2 regions of the Prochlorococcus sp. MIT2304 genome follow, and region 2 is predicted to be linked to the other one. Evidence: predicted binding sites of a transcription regulator. Region 2 holds the regulator's gene; the other holds the start of a gene.
What was found. Region 2 encodes NtcA, which controls nitrogen genes in cyanobacteria. Its sites were predicted from a motif close to GTANCNNNNGNTAC; they were not measured.

Region 1 (12,303 bases), 670 kb from region 2:
AAGCATCTTTTTAGAATTATCCAATCTCACTACATGTTGGTTTGGATGTAGATCTTCTAATGACTTGGCGAGTAGTCCAGTGCCAGAACCAAGGTCAACCCAAAGGCCATGTTTAATAGAATGATTAGAACAAATTTTTGCAAGTTTTAAAGCAGTCCTTTTTTGAATTGATGCTGATTCGTTATAACTTAATGCAGCTTCGTTAAAGTTTTTATTAACTTGGCTAGACCATGTTTTTTGCATGATCAAATTCTAACCAGTGTTTGACTTTTTTGATATTTTTTATTTTTGTAATGGAATGCCCTTCGTCTTTAAGATTGATTGTTTTGGGTACGTCCTCTAAGTGGCTTTTTAAATCTTCAGCTAGCTTTTGTTTTGTTTGATTAGTTAAAATATAGTCTTGCTCGCTGTTAACAATGAGTACTTGGGAAGAATTATTTAAGCCATTTGGGAGAGAATCTGAATTTATAAGAAGTTTTAAATCATTTTTTAGTCTCAACCTCCCTGAATGGGATATATGAAGGAGCTTTGATTCTGATGACTCAAGATCAATGTAATTAGGTTTATAAGCTTTTATTTGGAATTTTCTTAACATGGCATCTTCATTAGGCGAATCAATTGCATTCATCATCCTATTGAGGGCCAGTTTTATAGGGCGATTCTCTTTGCCACTTGGAATAAAACGACTAAAACTATTGATTAATACAACATGAGTGGCCGAGTGTAAGATATTTTTATCTATCAAATGTGAACCAAGTGAGTGACATATAGCAACTCTTTTAAGTTCGACATGATTTGAGTTGTGATTCCATTTAGATGTATGAGGACTTATATCTTTATAACCGCGTTCAGAAGTTTGCCATTCCCAATCACAACTTTTAAATATCTTTTCCCAATTTGACCATTGATGACTATCACCAGCCCAGCCATGCATAGCAATTATTTCTTTCATTTATTTTTAAGAATTTCTACAAGTCTTTCGAAGGCCTGAACGGGAGTATTTCTCCTGATCACCAACCTGAGTCTGGATTCACCTTCTGGGACAGTTGGTGGACGGATCGCAACAGCTAGAAGGCCTCGTGCCTCAAGTCTCTTCTGATAATCCATTGCTAATTCGTCCGAACCTAAAATTATTGAGATAATTGGACCTTCCCCAACAGGCCGTTGCCACCCAATTTGAGACAATCTGTCCCGTAAAGCTATTGATTTCTTTTTCAGTTCGCTACCCCAACTAGGGTTACTTTCAATTAAATTTAATGCGGCTAAAGCACTTGCACAAAGTGGAGGAGCTAAAGCGGTTGTATAGCGAAATGCCCCACAGTTTTGTATCAAATTTTCTCCTGTCATCTTGTCTGTTGCTAAAAATGCCCCCCCACTTCCAAAAGCTTTACCGAAGGTCCCACTGATAATTGATATTGAGTCTTTGACTCCAAAAGATTCTCCTTTTCCTTCAGGGCCCATAATGCCAAAAGCATGAGCTTCGTCTATAAATAACTTTGAATCATACTTAATGCATAGCTTTGAAATTTCTTTTATGGGGGCTGTTGTACCCTCCATACTAAAAAGGCTTTCTGTAATTACTAAAGGTTTTTTTTGAGGATTTCTTTGCCTAGATTTTTTTAAAAGTCTTTCTAGTTCAGATAAATTATTGTGCTTGAATCTAATGAGCTTTGCTCCACTCGCTTTGACTCCAACGAGCAGGGAATGATGTATCAGACGATCGCAAATCACAGGAGTGTGGCGATCAGCAAGTGCTAAGACCGCAGCTAGATTTGCTTGGAAACCACTCGGGTAAAGCAGGACAATCTCACGATCAAGCCATTCGGCGAGCTTTGTTTCAAGTTTTTGATGAATATTTCTACTACCAGTAATAAATCTTGATCCCCCTGAGCCAACACCATCAGTTTCTAAGGTTTGTCTGGCGGCCTCAATTAATAATGGGTGTCTTGAAAGATCTAGATAATCATTACTTGCTAGGTCAATTAAGGTGATTTGATTTTTATTTTCATCTACACCAATCAATTCTGATGATCTTTGCCCTGGGATCCAAATCCTGAGTTTACGAATTCTAGAGTTAGGGATTTCATGCATATTTTTTTGTTTTCAGTGGTTAAAGATTTGGGAACTGGCTTAAGATTATTTCTTTGGTTTCTTAATTTTATTATGTATCCACGTCAAAAATCATGTGGGCTTAGAATAATCCTCTAGGATTTAATAATGACTTCATCAGAAAGAGATACGTCTGAGAACGAAATCCTCCAAAACAATTTAAATCCAAAGGAAATCTTTCCTTTTGCGTTGGATGAGTTTCAACTTAAAGCAATTGATTCACTCAATCAAGGGCATTCAGTAGTTGTCAGTGCACCTACAGGATCAGGAAAGACATTAATAGGAGAGTATGCAATTTATAGAGCTATTTCAAATGGGAATAAGGTGTTTTACACGACTCCCTTAAAAGCTTTATCTAACCAAAAACTAAGAGACTTTCGAAATCAATTTGGTTCAAGCAATGTGGGCCTTTTAACAGGTGATTTAAGCCTGAATAGAGAGGCTTCCATCCTTGTGATGACTACTGAAATTTTTAGAAATATGCTTTACGCAGCAGCAGACAGAAATGATGACCCTCTAATGGATATAGAAACTGTTGTCCTTGATGAATGTCATTACATGAATGATGCTCATAGAGGAACTGTGTGGGAGGAATCAATTATTCATTGTCCTAAATCCGTTCAATTTGTTGGTCTATCGGCAACAGTCGCAAATGCTGGCCAATTAACCGATTGGATTGAGCAAGTACATGGACCCACAGATTTAATATCTAGTGATTTAAGGCCAGTTCCTCTGGAGTTCAATTTTTGCAGCGCTAAAGGACTTCACCCATTACTGAACGATAAAGGAACTGGTTTACATCCAAATTGTAAGATTTGGCGTCCAATAAAAACACATAAGAGGAGAGGACGCTTATCCAAGCCTATTCAACCTGAATCTCCTTCAATTGGCTTTGTGATATCGAAGTTGGCTGAGAGAAATATGTTACCCGCTATTTATTTCATTTTTAGTCGTCGTGGTTGTGATAAAGCTGTGAAAACAATTGCCAACACCTGTTTAGTTAATCAAGAAGAAAGGAATTCAATTCAAGATCGATTTGAAAAATATTCAATTTTAAATTCAGAAGGGCTCAGAGATGATCTACATATCAGAGCTTTATTTAATGGAATCGCCTCTCATCATGCGGGAGTTCTTCCTGCATGGAAGGAATTGATTGAGGAATTATTTCAAGAAGGATTGATTAAGGTTGTTTTTGCAACTGAAACATTAGCCGCAGGAATCAATATGCCTGCAAGAACTACAATTATATCTACTTTATCGAAGAGATCAGATAATGGACATCGTCAATTGATGGGGAGTGAGTTTTTGCAAATGGCTGGTCGAGCAGGAAGAAGAGGTCTTGATTCTAGAGGCTATGTTGTTACTGTACAAACTAGATTTGAAGGTGTACGAGAAGCTGGACAATTGGCAATCAGTCCAGCGGACCCCCTGATTAGTCAATTCACGCCCAGCTATGGCATGGTTCTGAATTTATTACAGCGTTATGATTTAGATAAATCAAAAGAATTGATAGAAAGAAGCTTTAGTAGATACTTAGCTAGCTTAGACTTAGTTCAAGAGGAAGAAGAGCTTTCTAGATTAAAAGATGACTTAAAAGAATATAAAACCTTTTCCGAAGATATACCATGGTCAGCTTTTGAAAGATATGAAAAAATAAAAAGTCATTTAAAAGAAGAAAGAAGACTATTAAAAATTCTTCAAAAACAATCTGCCGAGACTTTATCTGATGAATTAAATTTAGCATTAGAATTTGCAAATAATGGAACTCTGATAAGTCTAAAAACTTCGCAGCTAAAAGGTAAAGTAATACCTGCTGTGATTATTAAAAAATTACAAAAAGTAGATAGACCATCTCAATTGCTCTGCTTAACAGATGAAAATATTTGGATACTGATCTCTTGTAAGGATGTCGTTAGTCTTCATGCTGACCTTACATGCTTAGACGTATCAAATATTATACCTCCTGAAATTAGTAGACTAGGTGAAAAACTTCATGGCGATAAGATAAGTAACGAAATATCATTAATGATATCAAATTTGGCCAAGAAAAATAACATGAGAATTGCGCAATATGATCTTGCTAGTGAAGTTTTGTCTCAAGCTCAATTAGTTAGCTCTCTAGAAGATGAATTGTTGATTCAGCCAGCCCATCGATGGGGAGATAAAAAAAAATTAAAGAAGCATAGGCGTAAAATGAATGAATTAGAGATTGAAATTCATGAACGTGAGCAGATACTTTATGACAGGTCGAATCGTCACTGGGAAACTTTTTTATCACTGATTAAAGTATTAAACCACTTCGGATGCTTGGATGATTTAAGTCCTACTGAAATAGGTAGAGGTATTGGATCCTTAAGAGGGGAAAATGAATTGTGGTTAGGTTTGGTTTTGATGAGTGGACATCTTGACGAATTGACTCCGATTGAATTAGCCGGAGTGATTCAGTCAATTGTGACAGAAGTTAATCGTCCTGATTTATGGACTGGATTTATTCCAAGTGCAGTTGCAGATGAAGCTTTTAATGATTTATCAAATATACGAAGAGAATTATTTAGAGTACAAGAACGTTTTGGTATTGAAGTTCCAATTCTATGGAGTTCAGAATTAATGGGTTTAGTAGAGGCATGGGCAAGAGGAAGTACTTGGACGGATTTAATTTCAAATACTTCTTTAGATGAGGGAGATGTTGTAAGAATTCTAAGAAGAACAAATGATTTGCTTTCACAGATTCCCTATTGCGAGGCTGTGAGTAGGCAACTTAGGAATAATGCTAGAGCAGCTATAAAACTAATGGATAGATTTCCAGTTTGTGAAGCTGAAGATATTAATCAATCTAAAGAAAAAAATCATGAGGTTATTAATCCGGCAACTGAAAGAAAAAATTGAGATTAGAAATTTATTTTTTCAATCATTCCCAATCATAAATTTTGGATTAATGAGATTATCAAATTCTTCTGGATCGATATGGTTTAGTTGACTTGAGGCTTCTCTTAAACTGAGATTCTTTTCATGTGCTAATTGGGCAATTTGACTTGCTTTTTCGTATCCGATTGATGGAGCTAATGCAGTGACAAGCATTAAAGAATTATCTAGATATTGCTTGATTTTTGGTTCATTTGCTTGAAGGCCCTCAATCATATTTTCTCTGCAACTTTTACATGCGGTTTGAATAAGATTAATACTTTTTAAAATGTTGTATCCAATTAGTGGTTTATAAACGTTCATTTGTAGATGTCCACCACTTCCTGCTATGGAGACTGAGACATCCATACCAATTATTTGTGTACATACCATTGCCATAGCTTCGCATTGAGTAGGATTGATTTTCCCTGGCATTATTGAGCTGCCAGGCTCATTGGCGGGTAGCTGTAGCTCTGATAATCCAGCTCTTGGTCCACAAGATAAAAGTCGCAGATCATTAACGATTTTGAGAAAAGTTACGGCTAATAATTTTAGTTGGGACATTATATTTACAAGGCCATCATGACTAGCCATGATGGCGAATTTATTAGCTGCGGTTTCAAAGGGTAAATTTGTTTTTCTAGAGATATCAAGAGCAATGAGATTATCGAAATTCTCTGGAGCATTTATTCCTGTTCCAATAGCAGTTCCTCCCAGTGGAAGTGAATAAAGTTCTTCTAGGTTGATTTCAATGCGTCCTAATGCAGTCTCTAACTGACTTGACCATGCGGAAACTTCTTGTCCAAGAGTCAGGGGTACTGCATCTTGAAGATGAGTACGTCCTATTTTTATAAGATCCTTCCATTCGTGACTTTTTTGATGAAACAAATCTATGAGCTTTTTTAATTCGGGTATTAAGGCCTTTTTCAAATTAAGTATTGTGGCTATCTGTATAGCTGCTGGGAAAACGTCATTAGTAGATTGAGAGCGATTGACATGATCATTAGGATGAAGTGGATCATGACTACCTAAAGGCTTATTTAAACGTTTTGAAGCTATGTTGCTAATTACCTCATTTACGTTCATATTCGTTTGGGTACCACTTCCTGTTTGCCATATTTTTAAAGGAAATTGATCATTGTATTTACCTTCAATAATTTCCAAACTTGCTTCGGTGATCAATTGTGCGATTTCTGTATCAATAAGACCTAAATGATTGTTTACACGAGCAGCAGAGGCTTTTATTTGAGCAATTGCATGAATGATTTCAAGAGGTACGATTTCATCGCCAATAGCAAAATTTAATATTGATCGTTGAGTTTGAGCTCCCCATAGCGCATTTTCTGGAACAGAAATCGAACCTAGACTATCTTTTTCAAGTCGTTTCATATTAGACATAGCTGTTGGTTTGAAAATTTAAATTTCCTGGGAATAAAAATTATAGCTATTGATTTTAGTTGAATCTATAGCTATAGTTATTGTTTAGTCTACTAATAAATATTAATTGATTTAGATTTAGCATTTACATTTATATTCCAAGTCTATCCCAGATAACCTTCAAATTCGATTGATGTAATTCAGTTGAGAAGCATTCAGACAGTTTAGTGAGAGAGAGAATATTCATTACCTCTGGATCATTCTCAAGGTTATTTTTGAAATTACCTTCAGGTTGATTCCATGCGGAATGAGCATGTTTTTGTACTAATCGATAAGAATCTTCGCGACTCATTCCATTCTCAACTAGTGCCAAAAGAACTCTTTGACTAAAAACTACTCCTCCATAAATGTTTAAATTATTCAGCATATTCTTCGGGTAAATACCAAGCCCTTTAATAATCGCTGTCATTTCAGTGATCATAAAATGAAGTGTAATAGACGTGTCAGGCAACATTAATCTTTCATTGGAACTGTGGCTAATGTCCCTTTCATGCCATAGAGCTACATTTTCGAGAGCTGCAACTACATAACTTCTTAAAACTCTTGAAAGACCGCTGACTCTCTCACTCCTTATGGGATTTCTTTTGTGAGGCATAGCAGAGCTTCCTTTTTGACCTTTGGCAAAGTTTTCCTCTACCTCAAGGACATCTGTTCTTTGAAGGTTTCTAATTTCTGTAGAAAAACGATCTAATGATGATCCAATCAAAGCAAGAGTTTGTACATAATTAGCATGCCTATCCCTTGAGATCACTTGAGTACTAGCTGTATCAAAATGAAGTCCTAAAAGTTCACAAGTAATTTTTTCTATTTCGGGATCGGTGTTCGCATAAGTTCCCATGGCACCACTGATTTGGCCAACGGAGATATCTTCCTCGAGACTGTTAAGCCTTTCTTTGTTTCTCAGAGTTTCTGCTAGCCATCCTGCAAGCTTAAATCCAAAAGTAATAGGTTCTCCATGAATTGCATGAGAACGGCCAATCATTACGGTACTCTTGTGTTCTCTTGCTAAATCTCTGATAGCGTCCTCAAGCAATAAAAGCTCTTTTTTTAAAAGTTTTACTGATGACTTTAATTGAAGTGCTAGTCCTGTATCTAGGACATCGCTACTTGTCATCCCAACATGTATGTATCGACCTGCATCCCCAACATATTCATTCACATTCGTTAGAAAAGCAATTACGTCATGTCGAACTTCGGCTTCTATTTCGAGTATTCGCTCGGGTGTGAATTTTGCCTTTGATCGAATGGTTTGCATTGCATTAAGTGGGATTTTCCCTAGTTTGCAATTAGCCTCACATGCGGCTATTTCAACATCAAGCCAAGTTTGGTATTTGGCTTGTTCAGACCAAATACTTCCCATCTCTGGGTTTGTGTAACGCTCAATCAAAGTGCTACAAAGTTAAAGGTTACTTTAATTTAGGTCGTCAAGGTCAAGCTGACTTGAGTCTATTGTGTTCAACTTCCCAATGCACATATCTTCCCCAAGCCTGCTGTCTTACCCTGCATCTACCCCCTTTGCAGTCAATTACTTGGAAGGGAGGCAAGTCATTAGGTTGATTTGCAAATTTTGCAAAACTTCCTGGAGGCAAAAGATCAAGTACTTCTCCAGCTTGCTTCTTTGGGTTTAGATGAAAATGACCATGGCTAGATAGCTCATTTTGATTGGTGGGATGCATGAGCTTTTTAGACAAAAACTTTGGTCAATTGAATAGATTCTCTATTGAAAACGAGGATTATTACGACTTCTGCGGTTTTTGTTCCGTTTCCTGTTTGTTTTTGTAAACAAATGACTAAAAAATCGCGATTAGATCTTCACTTGCTGACTAAAGGATTAGCTAAATCTCGTCAAGAGGCGCAGAGGCTCATCAGAGCTGGCAAAGTTAGAACAATTAATGGACAAATTCTTGATAAGCCAGGCCATGAAGTTTTAAAAGATCTTCAGATAGAAATTACTCAGCCTTTGAAGTATGTATCTCGTGGAGGTGAAAAGTTGTCTGCAGCCTTTGATCAATTTCCTCTTAATATTAAAAATCGAGTTTGTCTAGATGCTGGGATTTCCACTGGTGGTTTTACAGATTGTCTTTTGCAATTAGGGGCAGCAAAGGTTTATGGAGTTGATGTTGGCTATGGTCAAACTGCATGGAGTATTAGAAATGATCCAAGAGTGGTCCTGTTGGAACGCACTAATATCAGACATTTAACACCTGAAAAATTATTTAATGATGGAGATCCCATACCTGACTTCGCTGTAGCTGACTTATCTTTTATCTCTCTGAAAATTGTTTTGCCTAGCCTTAAATCTCTTCTTAATAATGCCCGGTCTGAATTATTAGTATTAGTGAAACCTCAATTTGAGGTTGGAAAGGACAAAGTTGGGAAGGGAGGGGTCGTTCGGGACCATTCTTTGCATTTCGAGGCTATTCAAGGCGTCATAAATGAATCAAAAAAATACGGATGGTATCCAAAAGGATTGATTGCCTCACCTTTAAAGGGACCTGCGGGTAATCAAGAATATCTATTGTGGATGAACGATAACTCTAGGGGATTCGATAACATAGAAAAATTGATAAATTTTTCGTGAATTTACAGAGCTATTTCGTTTCTATCACCTGTTCTTATCCTTACAACTGAATCAATCGGACTTACGAAAATCTTTCCATCTCCAATCTCTCCAGTTTTTGCTGCTTCAGCAATAGCTTTTAAAACAATGTCAATTTTTTCTTCAGGGACAACAACTTCGATCTTTAGTTTTTGAAGAAATTCAACTGTGAACTCGGAACCTCTGTATCTTTCGACTTGTCCTTTTTGGCGTCCAAAACCTCTTACTTCGCTTACAGTCATTCCGACTATGCCTGCATTTACTAAGGCGATCTTTACGTCTTCTAGTTTAAAAGGGCGTATTATTGCTTCTATCTTTTTCATATCAATTTAAGAGAGTTTTTTTGATATTAGATAATTTTTGATCAAATTTTGTCTATTGGACTTAGAGAATTGATGAAATTTACATTCAGTCCAGCATTTGTTGCATCTTCTAGAAGCATTTGGGCATCCTTGGTAGGAATTATTACTAGGCCATTACTGATTATTTCCCAATGGTTGGATTCAAAATGAGTTTGTAGCCAAAGAATTCCGTGAACAGTTTTTGGCTCTATTTGAGTTCCATTTATCTTTTCAGAAAGACTGATGTCCATACAAAATTTTTTCAATACACCTATTAGGGGGGATAGCGTGAATTAGTTTTGTACTCATTGATACATATGTGCTTTTCCCATCATATAAATGCTTTATTTATTAGCAAAATTTATTAGAGGGTTGAATCTTTAATTCAGGTATTATGTAGTGTGTTGTTTAAATCCTATTCAAAATATTCCAATGAGTGAAGAAAATATTAAAGAGGTAATTATGTATGGGGAAAGGGAAATTGCTGCTGGGAGCTTGATATGTTTTCCTAATCCCAATAGTAATAGAGACTATGAGATTTCAATAGATTTCCCTGAATTTACATGTAAGTGTCCTTTTTCGGGTTATCCTGATTTCGCTACTTTAAGGATTTTATATCAACCAGATAAGAAGGTGATTGAACTTAAAGCGATTAAACTTTATTTAAATAGTTTTCGTGAAAAGAAAATATCTCATGAAGAAGTTGCAAATAAAATAATAGATGATTTTGTTGAAGTTTCTGCACCTAAGTGGATGCAATTAGAAGCTGATTTTAATCCTAGAGGAAATGTTCATACTATCATTAGAGTCTGCCATGGAAAAAGAAAAGATTTAGATTTAGTTATTTAGAAAACTAATAAATTTCGGCATTTCTTTCGAGAGACCTGAAAGATTTCTATTACTTAATCCACCTATATAGATAATAGATTTCTCCTTTTCATGTAATAACCAAATCTTCTTGGTGGAAATTATACTTAGTGAACCTCCAAGAAGTATTATAGCGAAACTGGTATAAACAAAGGGTACGCCAGGATCACGCTTAAGAAGTAATCCACTACTTGGTATTATATTTATTATTTTAATAAAATTATTTTTCACTTCTGATTCCTTATTTATGCTTAAGTTTGTAAGTCTTATACCATCATTATCATAAATTGTTACAGGTCCCAATTCACTCGAGACTGTTAATAAGATTTGCTCTTCTCCATCTTTTTGGGTTGGTATAATAGTTCCCCAAGTTTGTTCCCCTAGCTCTGGGATAGATTTTATTGGAATTTGTAATTTAGGACTATTATCAATTTGAATTGTTATTGCTGCTAAAGACCAGTCGGCTTGATATATTGTTAATCCTTTGTACCTTAATGGAGAATTAACACTAATCTCCTTCTCTTCATTTTTTCCATTTGGTTCAATAACTTTTACTATCGATCTATACTGCTCAGCTCTTCCTTGAGGGTCTCTTTCTATTTGAAACTTTAGTAATTTAATTGTTAATCCCTTCTCTTCATTATTGTTTAATAAATCTATTGATCTTCCAGGCGCAAGAAATCTTTCTACAGTTTTTCCATTTAATGCTCCATATGTTGCACCTATCATCAATAAGATTAAACCTAGATGGATTAATATAGGTCCTAATCTACCAATTACTCCTTTTCTTGCAGCTATCCTTCCATCTGTTTCTCTCACATTCCAACCCTCCTTCTTTAAATTTATTGAAAGTTTCTCTAAGCTTTTTGAAGGATCATTAGTTTTAATTGTCTGCGCGACAGAAAGTTTAGCTATTTGACGAGGAGATTTGTAATCGATCCAGTTTAATGCTGATTTGAGTATTGGTAATTGTCTTCTAAAACTACAAACTGCAAGAGCTAAACCAAGCCAAGTTAGTAAAATCAAAAACCAGTAACTTGTATAAACATGATTGAATTCAAAAAGTAGTAATATATTTCCATTGATTAGTCCAAGAAAAGGATCCTTATTGAAATTATCATAGTAAAATTGATCTGGTTCTTGTTGTGGAATAAAAGTTCCTGCTGCGCAAGAAATTGCTATTAAAAATAATAGTAAAATAGCAATCTTTAAGCTAGAAAGCCAATTTAAAACTTGGCTGATTTTTTTCATCTAATTCATATCCAAGGAGAAAGAAGGCTTAAAAGACCTACGGTTAACAAAATCATCCCACTAATTGGTGGAACCCATTTTCCAATAGGTCGCAAAGATAATAATTTTGGAACACTCGCTGCAAAAGTACCTGCAATAAATAAAGGAACAATTTGCCCAATCGCAAAGCTTGCAAGAAAAATTGTTCCACTAATAGGATTACCTTCCTTGGCAACCCATGCGAGAAGAACAGCAAGGACAGGAGTTGTACAAGGCGAGGAGGCTAATCCAAAGGCTAACCCTGCTGAAACCGGTGCGAAAGCGGGGGTGACTTTGCTTCTCCAAGCTTCAGGATCAGGTCCAGATGGAAGGGAGATTTTTAAGAGTCCAAGGAGATTAAGACCCATAATTATGGCTAAAAGACTAATAAAAATTGAAAAGAAACCAGGTAATTGGCCATAAATTTTTCCTAAAAAACCGCTTAGACTTCCCAGAACCACTAGTGATATAACTATTCCGCTGCAGAAACTAAAAGTTTTTTGTAAAGGGTTTTGTTTACTTTTAAATCCAGCTAGATATGCAACCGTTATTGGTAATAGTGATAATGAGCAGGGGCCTAAACTGGTTAAAAGGCCTCCAGTGAAAATAATTAGGAGTGATAGAGGGTTTGGATTGTTTAGCCCATTATTAATTATGTGCTCGCCATGACGAGCTAAATCAGAGAAAACCAAACTTATGGAAGAAATGCTCAAAAAAAGATTTGTCACACCAATTTTCCTTTCTAGATTATCTATTTAAGCGTCAATTTGCGGAATTTTT
Region 2 (12,303 bases):
TTATTATAACTCAGCGAGTCAGACCTTAAGATCCAACCATTTATTATTGCCTTAACGTTTCCCTGGGCTATATAAATATCCTGATCGTAATCATATTGCTTATCCGAGAAAATCTTGAGAGTTAAAAAAATATTTTCTTTTTGCTCTTCTTTTAAATTTTCTAAAGGTGGTTTTTTATGAGTATTAATTGTTAAATTTTCAAGAAGATTATCTTTCCCAAAAGCAATGTCAAAAAAATAGGAGAATGTGGTAAACCCAAGGAAACCAAGGTTTACAAGAAATAAATATTTTCTCTTCGCCGCCAAATCATTTAAGCCGACGAAAAGATAATACTGAAAAAAGAAATTACAGGAGCTTGTTTAGTCCAGTAATTAGCGTGTCATTTTTTAATCCTGAGGACTTTCCAAATCCTTTCTATTGGGAGTCCTTGTTGGATCACTTGCCAAGAAACCAAATAAAAAGATCCCGACAAAGAAAAAGACGACCGTATAAACGGAAATCTTGAGGGCAAGCATGAATCCTAACCAAGTAATTAGAGGTTAAACCTATCCTATGAAGTCAATAACTCCAATGAAAAAAGCAAAGGTGTTACAGACTTTTGGAAACTGGACAAGTTTTTCAAATTCGATAAAGCCTAAAAAGTCAATCAATGCAAGGCATATAGAAAGAGAGATCAACTTTTTCCCCGTTCAAATTTCTCAAATCCTTAACTTTCCTTATTTTTTTAATTTATCTAGTTCTTTTTCTTTTTCAGCTTTTTTCAGCTTTTTTCAGCTTTTTTCAGCTTTTTTCAGCTTTTTTCAAAGCATAATTCTCAAATATCAGATTTTTTTAGGTCATTCCATCACAAGTTTCTACAGTCTCTTCTTCTTTTGGACAAGTTCTCATACAATATCTTGACTCATACAAATCTGAGCTAAGAGAACCGACATGGGACAAAAAACAGCACTTGGATCTTTGCTTAAATCCATTGGCAATTCTGGACAAGGAAAAGTTGTACCAGGATGGGGAGCAGTACCCGTAATGGCTTTTATAGGAGTTTTGCTACTAATTTTTCTAGTGATTATGCTCCAAATTTATAACCAATCACTTCTCCTACAAGGTTTCTCTGTCGACTGGAACGGCTGAATTGATTAAATTCTGAGTAGTTGAATTTCGCTCATGAATATTTTTGGGGTTGGTTTACCTGAAATAGCTGTTATTGCTGGATTAGCACTTGTTATTTTTGGTCCAAAACGTCTTCCTGAACTTGGCAGAACTATTGGTAAAACTCTCAAAGGTCTTCAAAGCGCCTCTACAGAATTTGAGCGTGAAATCAAAAACGCCATGACAGAAGAAGAGTCTTCAAATGAAGACATTTTGGAGAAAGAAAACTAATTTCTCCAAAATCAAATAAGTATATTTAACTTTTAGAATCAACAAAGATTCTAGCTACTTGATATGTTGGGCAATAACATAAAATTATTAGTTGGCTTAGGAAATCCGGGAGTTGAGTACCAGAAAACTCGACATAATGTTGGTTTCATGGTTTTAGAAGAGATTTCAAAGAAAAATAATTGCTGCTTTCGTGAAAACAAAAAATTATTTGGGAGGACTTGTGCTTATGGCTCAGGTATAGAACAAACAAGACTCTTAATGCCTAATACATTCATGAATGAAAGTGGAAAATCAGTTAGATCAGCAAAGGATTGGTTTAATTTTGAGAATCATCAATTAATAGTCCTAGTAGATGATATGGATCTACCTCTAGGGAAAATAAGAGTCCGCTCTAAGGGGAGTTCAGGAGGTCATAATGGATTGAAAAGTATTATCAAACATCTTGGTACTGCTGAGTTTAAGCGATTAAAGATTGGGATAGGACCCCCAAGCGAGATTCAACGAGACAGAAAATCTAAAACTGTATCTCATGTATTAGGTAGATTTTCAAATGAAGAATTTAAAGTGTTAAATTTGATCATTCAGGAAATTATTAGTTGTATTGATTCAATCACATCAAATAATTGGGAAAAGATAACTACTCGACTAAATTCTTACAAGCCTGAAAAATCATAACTGTTTGAGAATGAATAACAAACCATCAACTACTGCTTATCTTCAAATTCATAAGCAATGCTTTAATCAAAAAAAGGTTGAAGGAATTGTTCGTGCAGGGGATTTCGAATGGAGTTTTATTTGGGCTTTTCACAGTGGACAACTTTTTGTAGAACCACCACTTGGAAGAGCCTTAATAAAAGATGCCTTAGAACGGTATTTAGTCAAAGCAGATTACAAACTTGAATCTGGCGGAGATTACATTTTTACAGTTAGGGCCAAATTTTAATATCTAGTTTCTCGGGCCAAATCAATGAAGATTTTAAAAAATCTTCCAATAAAATCAAAGCGACAATGGCATCAAGATTTTCAGGAGGGAAAAGGATTTCTTTAGGAAGCCAACGAATAAAATAATTTGGAGGCCAAATTTCCCAATATCTAAACCTTGCTCGTAAAGTTGATCCTTTTTCATTTACATAATTTAGATCAAAAAATTTTTTTCGTTTTAATTCATTCTTTATATACTTACAATTTGTTCCATCACCAATGATTATCTTACTAATATCATAATCTTCATTCCAAAACGAAACTAAATCAGAAAATTTATTTAACGAAGTTATCCCTGCTTCAATTACTTTTCTGGACTTAATATCAGCCAACAATAAGCCACATTTTTTATTACCCGGATCTATTGATATATAAAAACTCATTTAATTCTTACTTCTAATAATTTCTTCTAAGGACTTTAGTTCTAATGATACAGAGACTTTATCTGCACTTTGATGAGTATCAACAGCTCTAGCAATTATTTGAAATTCTCCCTTTTTTTTACCAACTAGATACTTTCCTAAATTATTAATTTGATTAGCATTAATTTGCAACTCAGAACTTAACGATCCTCGTCGCCGAACCTCTGCCAAAGTTGAAGCCATTAAAAGATTAATCTTTTTACTAATAGATTCAGAGTCAGAATCAGATAAAGATATGTTTTCTAAAGCAATAACCTCTCCTTTCCTTGTAATAATTTTATTTAATGTGATCTCGGGAAATGCATAAACATAATTTTCACCTCTAAGTATATTACCTGCTGATTTAATTCTAACAACCCAACTTCTGTTATCAGATATTTTACTCTCAAGCTTTTCAATATCATCTTTACGAACTAATAATATCCTTCTATAATTAGATTGATTTATTTTTACTAAATTAAAAGCATAAAGATTAGCTTGCTGCAATAAACTTTCGATAATTTTTTTTATATCACTATTTTTATTTAATTTAATGGTCTTAGTTACTAAAGTCTGGCCACTAGTTATTACTACATTTCCACTTCTAAAAGCATATAAATTCTTTTCTAATTTTTTTAATTCTTTTTCACTATCTATAATCTTTTCTCGAATATCTTCTAATTGAAATAATCCGACTCTTAAATCCCTATCAAATAAAATCATTGTTGCGAAAGAGATAGCACTAATAATACTTCCAGTAAAAACAGTTATTAAAACAGCTGTACTTTTTGGTCTTAATTTAAAGATACTTAAACGAGCCTTCCCAACTCTAGAACCTAAGCGATCCCCTAGAGTAGAAAGTATTCCACCTAGGATTAATATTAAAAGAATTTTCAGCCAGACTGTCACAGAAAGAAAGAAGAAGTGGAATTAATCAAACCTCCTAAACCTTAGTATGTAATGGCCTTCAATTAAATCTTTTTGCTAAGGCTATTGGATCAAATATAGTTATCTTTTTCCTATCTATTGCCAATAATGATGAACTTTTTAACTCACCAAGTAGTCGTGTAATAGTTACTCTGGTCGAACCAATAGCTTCAGCAATAGCTTGGTGAGAAAGTCTTAAGTCAATTGTTACCCCTTTTTCCCCAGGTACACCAAAGTCCCTGCACAAAACCAGCAAAAAACTGGCAAGCCGAGAAGACATATCTCTGTGAGTTAATGTTTCAATCATTGTCTCAGTTTGAAGTACTCGACTTGATAGCCCTTGTAGAAGAAGCAAACCAACCGAAGCATCTTGCTCAATTGCATTCCTTACCGAAGTTGCCGGGGCCGCTACAAGTTCCACACGAGTAAATGCAACTGCATGATAAAAACGATCTGATCTATTCCCTGTCAATAAAGATAAAACTCCGAAAAGACTATTTTCTCTCAATAAAGCAACTGTAATTTCTTCACCTGTTTCATATACCCTGCTCAAGCGAACAGCACCACGCCTAATCAAATAAACCCTTTCTGCTGGATCACCAGGAAAAAAAATTGTTTTTGACCTATCTACGACTTCAGTAGAGACTCCATCTAAAGACTTAATTACGTCCAACAACGTGTTAGTTGGAGGCAGAGAATTTGATGATGAATTAACAGCCATATGGCTATTTTTTTTCTGGTTGAAACGGGTAAAGCCACGAAAAGAAGTGACCATATTTAATTGATCGTTCTGAGAACATTAATAAGTTGAGAAAAAACGATATGTAGCTATGGCGACTTTTTTCACCCTTAATCCCCATCTCAATTTCTTTCCTCGTTTAATTCTACTATTTAAAACCCGCATGCTTAAAAATAAACTTGAAAAGTATTCAAACAATTGATCTGTAGATTTAAACCCCTTCAAAGCTCCGAAGAATCTTAAAAGTTAAAAAATTTTACCTCATACACCACAGATGGTGTTCTTTGGTTGATTACAAATTTTAAAGCGCTAGATTAAATTTACGAAGTTAAGATCGAATTTGAGATGAATGCAGGATCAAGCATCAATACTCAACGAGAGGATTTGTCATTAGCCAAAGGGCCTTCTCTCAGGGCTCTTCCAGATAGAAACCCTTTACAACTAGTTAAAACACAAGGCCAATTACAAATACACACCTCTCCTTTTAGAGGTAGTTTTTCTATTGTTTTAAGCGAAGCGCTGCGATCTGCAGGCTTGGGAAGCAAAGTTTTAATATCTCAATTCTTGAAAGGCGGAGTCAATCAAGGTCCCCATGGAGCAGTAAATCTTTGTGGTCGACTGGAGTGGCTAAGACCAGCTATTGAAACTTGCTCACCTGGAGAGTTGCCAGAAGAAAATTTATCTTTTAAGAAAAAACATGAAGAGAAAGCAATTAAAGAACTATGGGGATTTTGTAAAAAACGTATAGTTGAAAAAAAGTTAGACAAAATCGTACTTGATGAAATTGGTATGGCAATTAGCCTTGGTTTTATAGAAGAAACTGATTTAATTTCTATGATCAATAACCGCCCATCATCTACAGATATTATTCTTACGGGACAATCAATTCCTCCTAAAGTGATTGAGATGGCTGATCAAATTACCGAATTACGCTGCAATTAAATGTTAAAGAACGATCGTTGGATTTCACAGCAAGCTTCTTTAGGAATGCTTGAACCATTTCAAGAAAAACTAATAAGGCATCTTGAACCTGAATCAAAAAAATCACCTGTTTTAAGCTTTGGATGCTCATCTTATGGATACGATTTGCGTCTATCCTCAAAAGAATTTTTAATTTTCAAGCATGTTCCAGGAACAGTAATGAATCCAAAAAAATTTAATCCTGCCAATCTAGAACCTACCGATTTAAAAAAAGATCAGGATGGCAAGTATTTTATTTTACCTGCTCACTCTTATGGTCTTGGAGTGGCATTAGAGAAAATGAAAGTGCCGCCAAATATTACTGTTATTTGTCTTGGTAAAAGTACTTATGCTCGCCTAGGAATAATTGTAAATACAACGCCTGCAGAAGCAAGCTGGGAAGGTCATCTAACACTTGAATTTAGTAACAGTTCTGGGGCGGACTGCAGGATTTATGCTGATGAAGGAATTTGTCAATTACTTTTCTTTGAAGGTGACCCTTGTGAGACAACTTATAGCGATAGGCAAGGCAAATATCAACATCAACAAGAAAAAGTGACCTTAGCAAAAGTTTGAATATGAGCCTTGTTCAATTAATAACTTCTACACCAGATGCTGAGAAAAACATGGCGTACATAGCCAGAGTTAGTAATCCAAAAAATCAAGATAATGAAGATTTTAGTAAATTATTGGCATATTGCATCAAAAATGAACATTGGAGCGTCTTTGAGCAAGCTTATATGACTTTACAAATAGAAACCACGAGAGGAATTGCAGCACAAATATTGAGACATCGATCATTTACTTTTCAAGAATTCTCGCAACGTTATGCAGATAGTGGAGCGCTTGGAGAAATACCCCTACCTGAATTGAGAAGGCAAGATAATAAAAATAGACAAAATTCCATTTCAGATTTATCAGAAAAAATTATAAATCAATTTAATGAAAAAATTAAACGTCAATTCAATCTAAATAAACAACTTTACGAAGAAATGCTAGAAGCAGGAATAGCAAAAGAATGTGCGAGATTTGTACTTCCGCTTGCTACACCAACTAGGATTTACATGACAGGTTCATGCCGTTCTTGGATTCATTACATAAATCTACGAACTGGCCATGGGACCCAAAAAGAACATATGGATATTGCACAAGAGTGCAAAAATATTTTTTCGCAAGAATACCCAGTAGTTTCATCAGCTTTAAATTGGCTCAATTAACCATGTTTTCTCGGAGCTTCAGTTTTAATAATGTTATTAAAACTCTCCTCCCTAGAGAAAAATTCTGATGACAAATTGCTTGAGTTTGATTCTTTAGTAAAAGATGGTAATTTTGAATTATTAATTAAAGAGATAAATATTTCATTAAGTTCATTATATTTTCTAACCCCTAATGAAAACCCCTTCATAACACCCTTATCATCAAAAAAAATCAGCTTAGGAATACCATTAACATCATATTGTTCAATCAAATCAATCCATCTAGAATTATCAACATTCAGTAAAACAATGTCGACTTTATTGTCATTTTGTTTTTTTGCATCAATCATATCTGGAGCCATCTCCTTACAAGCTTCACACCAATCTGCATAAAATTCAAAAACCGTAGGTTTTCCATTTGACAAGGCATTTTCAGGTAATAGGGAACTTTTAGCCAATCGATCAAGCATTGCATTTTCTTTAAAACCATTGCGAATAAAGAGTAAAGCAATCACTAGAGAAAAACTTAGAAAAGCTAAAAAATATTTTTGAAAATCACTAATGTCTTTGCCTTCACTAGTATTATCTTTCATAATAGATAAGAATTCCTATAGTTAATTATATATAAAATTCTTGAATTCAAAAAGCATATGATTATTTTAATTATAAATCACCTTAATTTATGAATAGAGCACTATTTCTAATATACATTGCTCTATATATTGGCAAATTCTGCTTAAGAACAAATGATTCCCTGTCTGTTATTACCTCGTAGGGATTTTTTTCAAGCCATTTGAATCCTTTCAAAACTCTTCTATCAAAATAAATACTCTCATCAATAATATTAGTCATATATTCAATTAGTTTAGATATATCGCTTTGAATGAATAGTTCACCATCCTTACTTATAGATCGTGCAATCGAATTAAGAAGACTTTTTGTTAATACTCTCCTTTTAAGATGTTTTCGTTTAAACCAAGGATCTGGGAATTGAATCGAAACTCTTTTTAATTGATTAAGATCTAAATCCAACAACCATTCATCTAAGCTAATATTCACATTGCAATATAGGAATTTTAAATTTAACAATCCCAATTGTTTTCTTTTTCTTTCAGATGAACTAACAAGGGGTTCTCTTATCTCGAGCCCTAAAAAATTCCAATTGGGATATTTTGATGCCAATTCTATTAAGAATTCTCCTTTAGCAGAACCAATATCCAAATGAATAGGATCATGAGAATTCTTGAAAAGAATAGAATTACTTGGCAGTGATAATGGTAACTGAAAAAAATGGCTTAGAGGATTTACATGCTGTCTCACAAATGAAGCCTGATATTAATAAATCAAAGTTATATTCTAGCAAGTTAACTTCAAATTCCAGATCAAAGTCTCAAGAAGATAAACTTTATTATTTATTTGCTAGTAATCGTCAATAAAAATATAGAATAAATTCGATTTCTGAGTTAGGCTTTTTCTATGAATATAGAGAAAAGTCTTTAATAATTGGGAATAAAGATGAAAAAAATAGATAAAGGCTGATAATACATATGAATGAGATTATTGTCTTGACTGAACCTCAATTCCAAATTCTAGTTTGGCTCTCATATCGTATTGCCGCCACTTTTGCATTTGGTCTGCCTTTGTTTCTCTTCATTTGGGCGAAAATTTCCAATTCAAGCTCTATTGATCGGTTGTTATCAATTTATTGGAAAGTTTCTAGTCTTTACGCAATAAATATTCTGTTTCTAAGTAGTGAGAGCCAATTAGGCATATTCATATCTCTAATCTCACCCATACTAATGATTGCTTCTATTTGGTTTTGGGTTGATCTTAATGAAGAAATTGACGAGATGTACATATATAATCCAATTTCATTAACAACAAGAATTTGGCGTTGGAGCTTATCCTTCTGGGGAATTTTAAATACTGGACTACATATCATTAGTTGGAGATGTTTAAATTCAATAAATGGAAACTATTGCGATACTTGGAGAGAAATCCCATACAATACATTTATTACAACAAAAATCGTTATAAAGTTTATCTTAGATGGTGATTGGACTACAACTTTAGCGACATTTTTTGCATATCTAGCTTTGATAATATATTTAATAGGTTTACTCCAATGGCTTGTGATCCAATTCCCCAAAAATGGACGTTTTGCGGGTAAGTTTTAGAAAATAATTAATTTATATTTAAATAGCCAAAACTACTTTTTCACATCTAGTGCAAATCTTTGGATGGTTTTGATTTTGACTCATTTCAACTTCGTAATGCCAACATCTTTCACATTTAAATCCTTTGGCTTTAGCAATATCCACTGATGCAATATCATTATCTTCACTGACTAAAACCTCAGCCCACGGCTCACCTCCAATTTGCAAAGATGAAACAAGGAACCAATCTCTCAAGATATCAACCTTGTTAGATTCACTTTCAGATAACCATTCGATAGCACCTTTAACTTTTTCATCAAAGATATCAACTCTTACTGAAGCTTCTAAAGAGGAACCTAATTCTTGATTATTTCGACAGCTTTCCAACATACGATTAATAACTGTTCTAAGTTTGCGTAATTCAGCAACATGAATATTAAGACTATTATTTCGCCACGAGTTAGGTGCTTTAGGCCATCCTCTTTGAAAAACAGAGTTTTCCTCTAAGCTATATGGAATGTTTTGCCAAATATCCTCTGCCATATGACATAAAACAGGTGCAATTAAGCCAGAAATTTTCTCAATAACCAGGGATAAAACTGTCTGACAACTTCTTCTTCTAAAGTCAGTTTTAGAGCTCACATACAACCTATCTTTTGCTATGTCTAAGTAAAAATTTGATAGCTCAACTACACAAAAATTCTGAATTGTTTGGAAAAACTTAGAGAATTCGAAATTAGAGTACGCGTCAGTTATCTCATCAATCACTTCAGCTGTTCTATTCAACATCCATTGATCTAATAATGGTAGGTTGGAAATATCAATGGAATCTTTTTTATAATCAAAATCATAGAGATTTCCTAATAGATACCGAGACGTATTTCGTACTTTGCGATAAACGTCAGAAATTTGCTTAAGTATATTTGAACCAATAGGAACATCTGCCGAGTAATCAACAGAACTAACCCAAAGCCTCAAAACATCTGCTCCATAAGCAGGATCTAATTTTTTATTTGAACCGCCATTAATTATAACTAAAGGATCAATAATATTGCCTAAGGATTTACTCATTTTCCTGCCATTCTCATCTAAAGCAAAACCATGTGTAAGGACTTTCTTGAAAGGTGCATATTCATTTACTGCTACCGAAGTCAATAAAGATGACTGAAACCAACCCCGATGTTGATCAGATCCCTCCAAATACAAATCTGCTGGATAATTTATTTTTTCTTTATTGGAAATAACAGAAGACCAACTAGAACCTGAGTCAAACCAAACATCCATAGTATCAGTGCCTTTTTGCCATCGATCTGCCTCGTTTAAATAAGACGGAGGTAACAGCTGAGAAACTTCGTATTCCCACCAAACATCTGCTCCATGAGTAGAGAATAAATCAGTTATGTGAGCAATAGTTTCTTGATTAAGTAGAATTTCTTTCCCATTTTTTTCATAAAAAACTGGTATTGGTACTCCCCAAGTCCTCTGTCTTGAAATACACCAATCTCCTCTTTCTCTAACCATGGAATGAATTCTATTTTTCCCAGATTCAGGGAGCCAAATAACATCCTCAATTGAAGAAAGTGCTTTATCCCTAAACCCTTCAACAGAAGCGAACCATTGCTCTGTAGCCCTAAAAATAGTTGGTTTCTTAGTTCTCCAATCATAAGGATACTTGTGCTCATATGGAATTTCTTTAATCAATGATCCAGTATTAATGAGATCATTGATTATTGTATTATTAGCATCTTTTAATACATTTAGGCCTTCAAATTTTCCAGCTTCTTTAGTTAAAAAACCTCTCGCATCTACAGGACAAGTAATTGGTAAATTATATTTTTTACCAGTATTAAAATCATCAACACCATGACCTGGAGCAGTATGTACTAATCCAGTTCCAGAGTCAGTAGTTATGTAATCTCCACCTAATACTACAGGACTTCTTTTATCAAATAAAGGGTGATGATATAGAATCCCATCTAATTTCGATCCATTTATTAATACTCTTTTTTTATAATTAACTCCTACGCTTTCTGAAACATCTGCCAAAAGATCATTAGCAATAATTATTAAAGATCTATCAGAGCCTTGTGCAATTACATAATCTAATTTTTGGTTAACAGATATTGCCTCATTTGCAGGAATTGTCCAAGGCGTAGTTGTCCATATAACAAGTTTAACTTCTTTTAATTGCCCTTCAGAATTAAAAAGATCGGGAGCTTGATTAGAAATTTCTTGAGTTAATATTTTTGGTATTTGATCAACTTTAAATCCCACATAAATACTTTTGCTAACATGACCACTTGGGTATTCTAATTCCGCTTCGGCCAGAGCAGTTTGAGAACTTGGACTCCAATGAACAGGTTTCAAGCCTCTATATATGTATCCTTTGAAAACCATTTCGCCAAATAACTTAATCTGGGACGCTTCAAACTTTTTGTCCAAAGTTAAATATGGTTGATCCCAATCTCCCCAGACTCCCCACCTTTTGAAACCATCCATTTGCTGAGAAACTTGCTTTTTTGCATAGGCAGCTGCTTTTTTCCTCAATTTGATAGGGGTAAGTTCCTCCCGTTGAGTTTTATCCAAACCTTGAAGAACTTTCAATTCAATAGGCAACCCATGACAATCCCATCCCGGAACATAACAAACTTTTTTACCTCTCATAGTTTGGAATTTATTAATTATGTCCTTCAATACTTTGTTAAGAGCATGGCCCATATGCAGCGTCCCATTTGCATATGGGGGGCCATCATGCAAAGTAAAAGTCTCTCCAGTGTTTTTTAAGCCTAATTCGAAATCTATTTTTTCTTCAGCCCAAAAAGCTTGTAACTCAGGTTCTCTTTGAGTTGCATTAGCCCTCATCCCAAAATTAGTATGTAGAAGATTGAGAGTGTCTTTGTATGTAGGGCGATCCTTTTTAGAATCTTTATTTACATTATTCACTTTGAGAAATATCCAGTAGTCAACATGGTTACTTTAGGCCTTTTAACCTTATCAAGAAGTCTCTTCATTTTCAGGTAATTCTTGATTTATGATCTTATTGGAACCATTTGGAACAGATTGATCAACTACTTTCTTCTTGACTTCTTCTTTCAATTCTGGATGAACCCATTTTTTTTCTTTTAAAGGTTTTTCAGATTTGTTCGTAAAGCTTGTAATAACCTTTAAAAATCCATTGATTAGTAAAGCAAAACTTTGACTGAGCTGTTTAAAAGATTCAAACCATCTTTGAAAAGATCCAATCCGCTTTATCTCTTCAGGGCTTAATTTATACCACCTATTTTCAATGATTTCTAAAATCATTTGTCCATACAAAATTGCCATAGAAATAACGAGTAAATTTATCGAACCTCTTAAAAGATCATTCTCCACTAGGAGAAATAATCCTAAAAATAAAAAAAGTCCGCCCATTAACCAATCTCTCGGCCTACTTATTTCGACAAGCATTAAAGGTAAAAACAATATCAAAAGTCCAACAAAAAGAAATAAATATCCAAAAATAGAAACAACCATATTTTTGTCAATATGAATTTGGTTTGTGGTGGGAGAAACTCCTTAAACAACTA

Region 1: queF (preQ(1) synthase) is a predicted target of NtcA. The motif match lies at 9,689-9,702, and genes of this name have one in related genera.

The regions. Positions count from the first base shown of each region.
Region 1 covers NZ_CM186286.1:985,474-997,776, reverse strand. The annotation lists gene AC6EIY_RS06015 (methyltransferase domain-containing protein) at 1-243, opposite strand, end outside; gene AC6EIY_RS06010 (alpha/beta hydrolase) at 224-952, opposite strand; gene AC6EIY_RS06005 (aminotransferase class I/II-fold pyridoxal phosphate-dependent enzyme) at 949-2,091, opposite strand; gene AC6EIY_RS06000 (DEAD/DEAH box helicase) at 2,218-4,995, shown strand; gene AC6EIY_RS05995 (class II fumarate hydratase) at 5,014-6,408, opposite strand; gene purB (adenylosuccinate lyase) at 6,539-7,834, opposite strand; gene AC6EIY_RS05985 (hypothetical protein) at 7,878-8,123, opposite strand; gene AC6EIY_RS05980 (TlyA family RNA methyltransferase) at 8,234-9,028, shown strand; gene AC6EIY_RS05975 (P-II family nitrogen regulator) at 9,031-9,369, opposite strand; gene AC6EIY_RS05970 (hypothetical protein) at 9,411-9,638, opposite strand; gene queF (preQ(1) synthase) at 9,820-10,236, shown strand; gene AC6EIY_RS05960 (cytochrome c biogenesis ResB family protein) at 10,225-11,505, opposite strand; gene AC6EIY_RS05955 (cytochrome c biogenesis CcdA family protein) at 11,511-12,251, opposite strand; gene AC6EIY_RS05950 (FtsW/RodA/SpoVE family cell cycle protein) at 12,286-12,303, opposite strand, start outside.
Region 2 covers NZ_CM186286.1:1,653,143-1,665,445, reverse strand. The annotation lists gene AC6EIY_RS09530 (DUF3769 domain-containing protein) at 1-305, opposite strand, end outside; gene AC6EIY_RS09525 (photosystem II reaction center protein I) at 387-515, opposite strand; gene psbH (photosystem II reaction center phosphoprotein PsbH) at 931-1,128, shown strand; gene AC6EIY_RS09515 (TatA/E family twin arginine-targeting protein translocase) at 1,162-1,377, shown strand; gene pth (aminoacyl-tRNA hydrolase) at 1,441-2,052, shown strand; gene AC6EIY_RS09505 (DUF3146 family protein) at 2,063-2,320, shown strand; gene AC6EIY_RS09500 (RuvC family protein) at 2,304-2,741, opposite strand; gene AC6EIY_RS09495 (DUF3084 domain-containing protein) at 2,742-3,668, opposite strand; gene ntcA (global nitrogen regulator NtcA) at 3,727-4,407, opposite strand; gene AC6EIY_RS09485 (cob(I)yrinic acid a,c-diamide adenosyltransferase) at 4,771-5,367, shown strand; gene dcd (dCTP deaminase) at 5,368-5,961, shown strand; gene thyX (FAD-dependent thymidylate synthase) at 5,964-6,602, shown strand; gene AC6EIY_RS09470 (thioredoxin domain-containing protein) at 6,599-7,174, opposite strand; gene trmB (tRNA (guanosine(46)-N7)-methyltransferase TrmB) at 7,257-7,901, opposite strand; gene AC6EIY_RS09460 (DUF3177 family protein) at 8,129-8,758, shown strand; gene ileS (isoleucine--tRNA ligase) at 8,777-11,680, opposite strand; gene AC6EIY_RS09450 (hypothetical protein) at 11,732-12,250, opposite strand.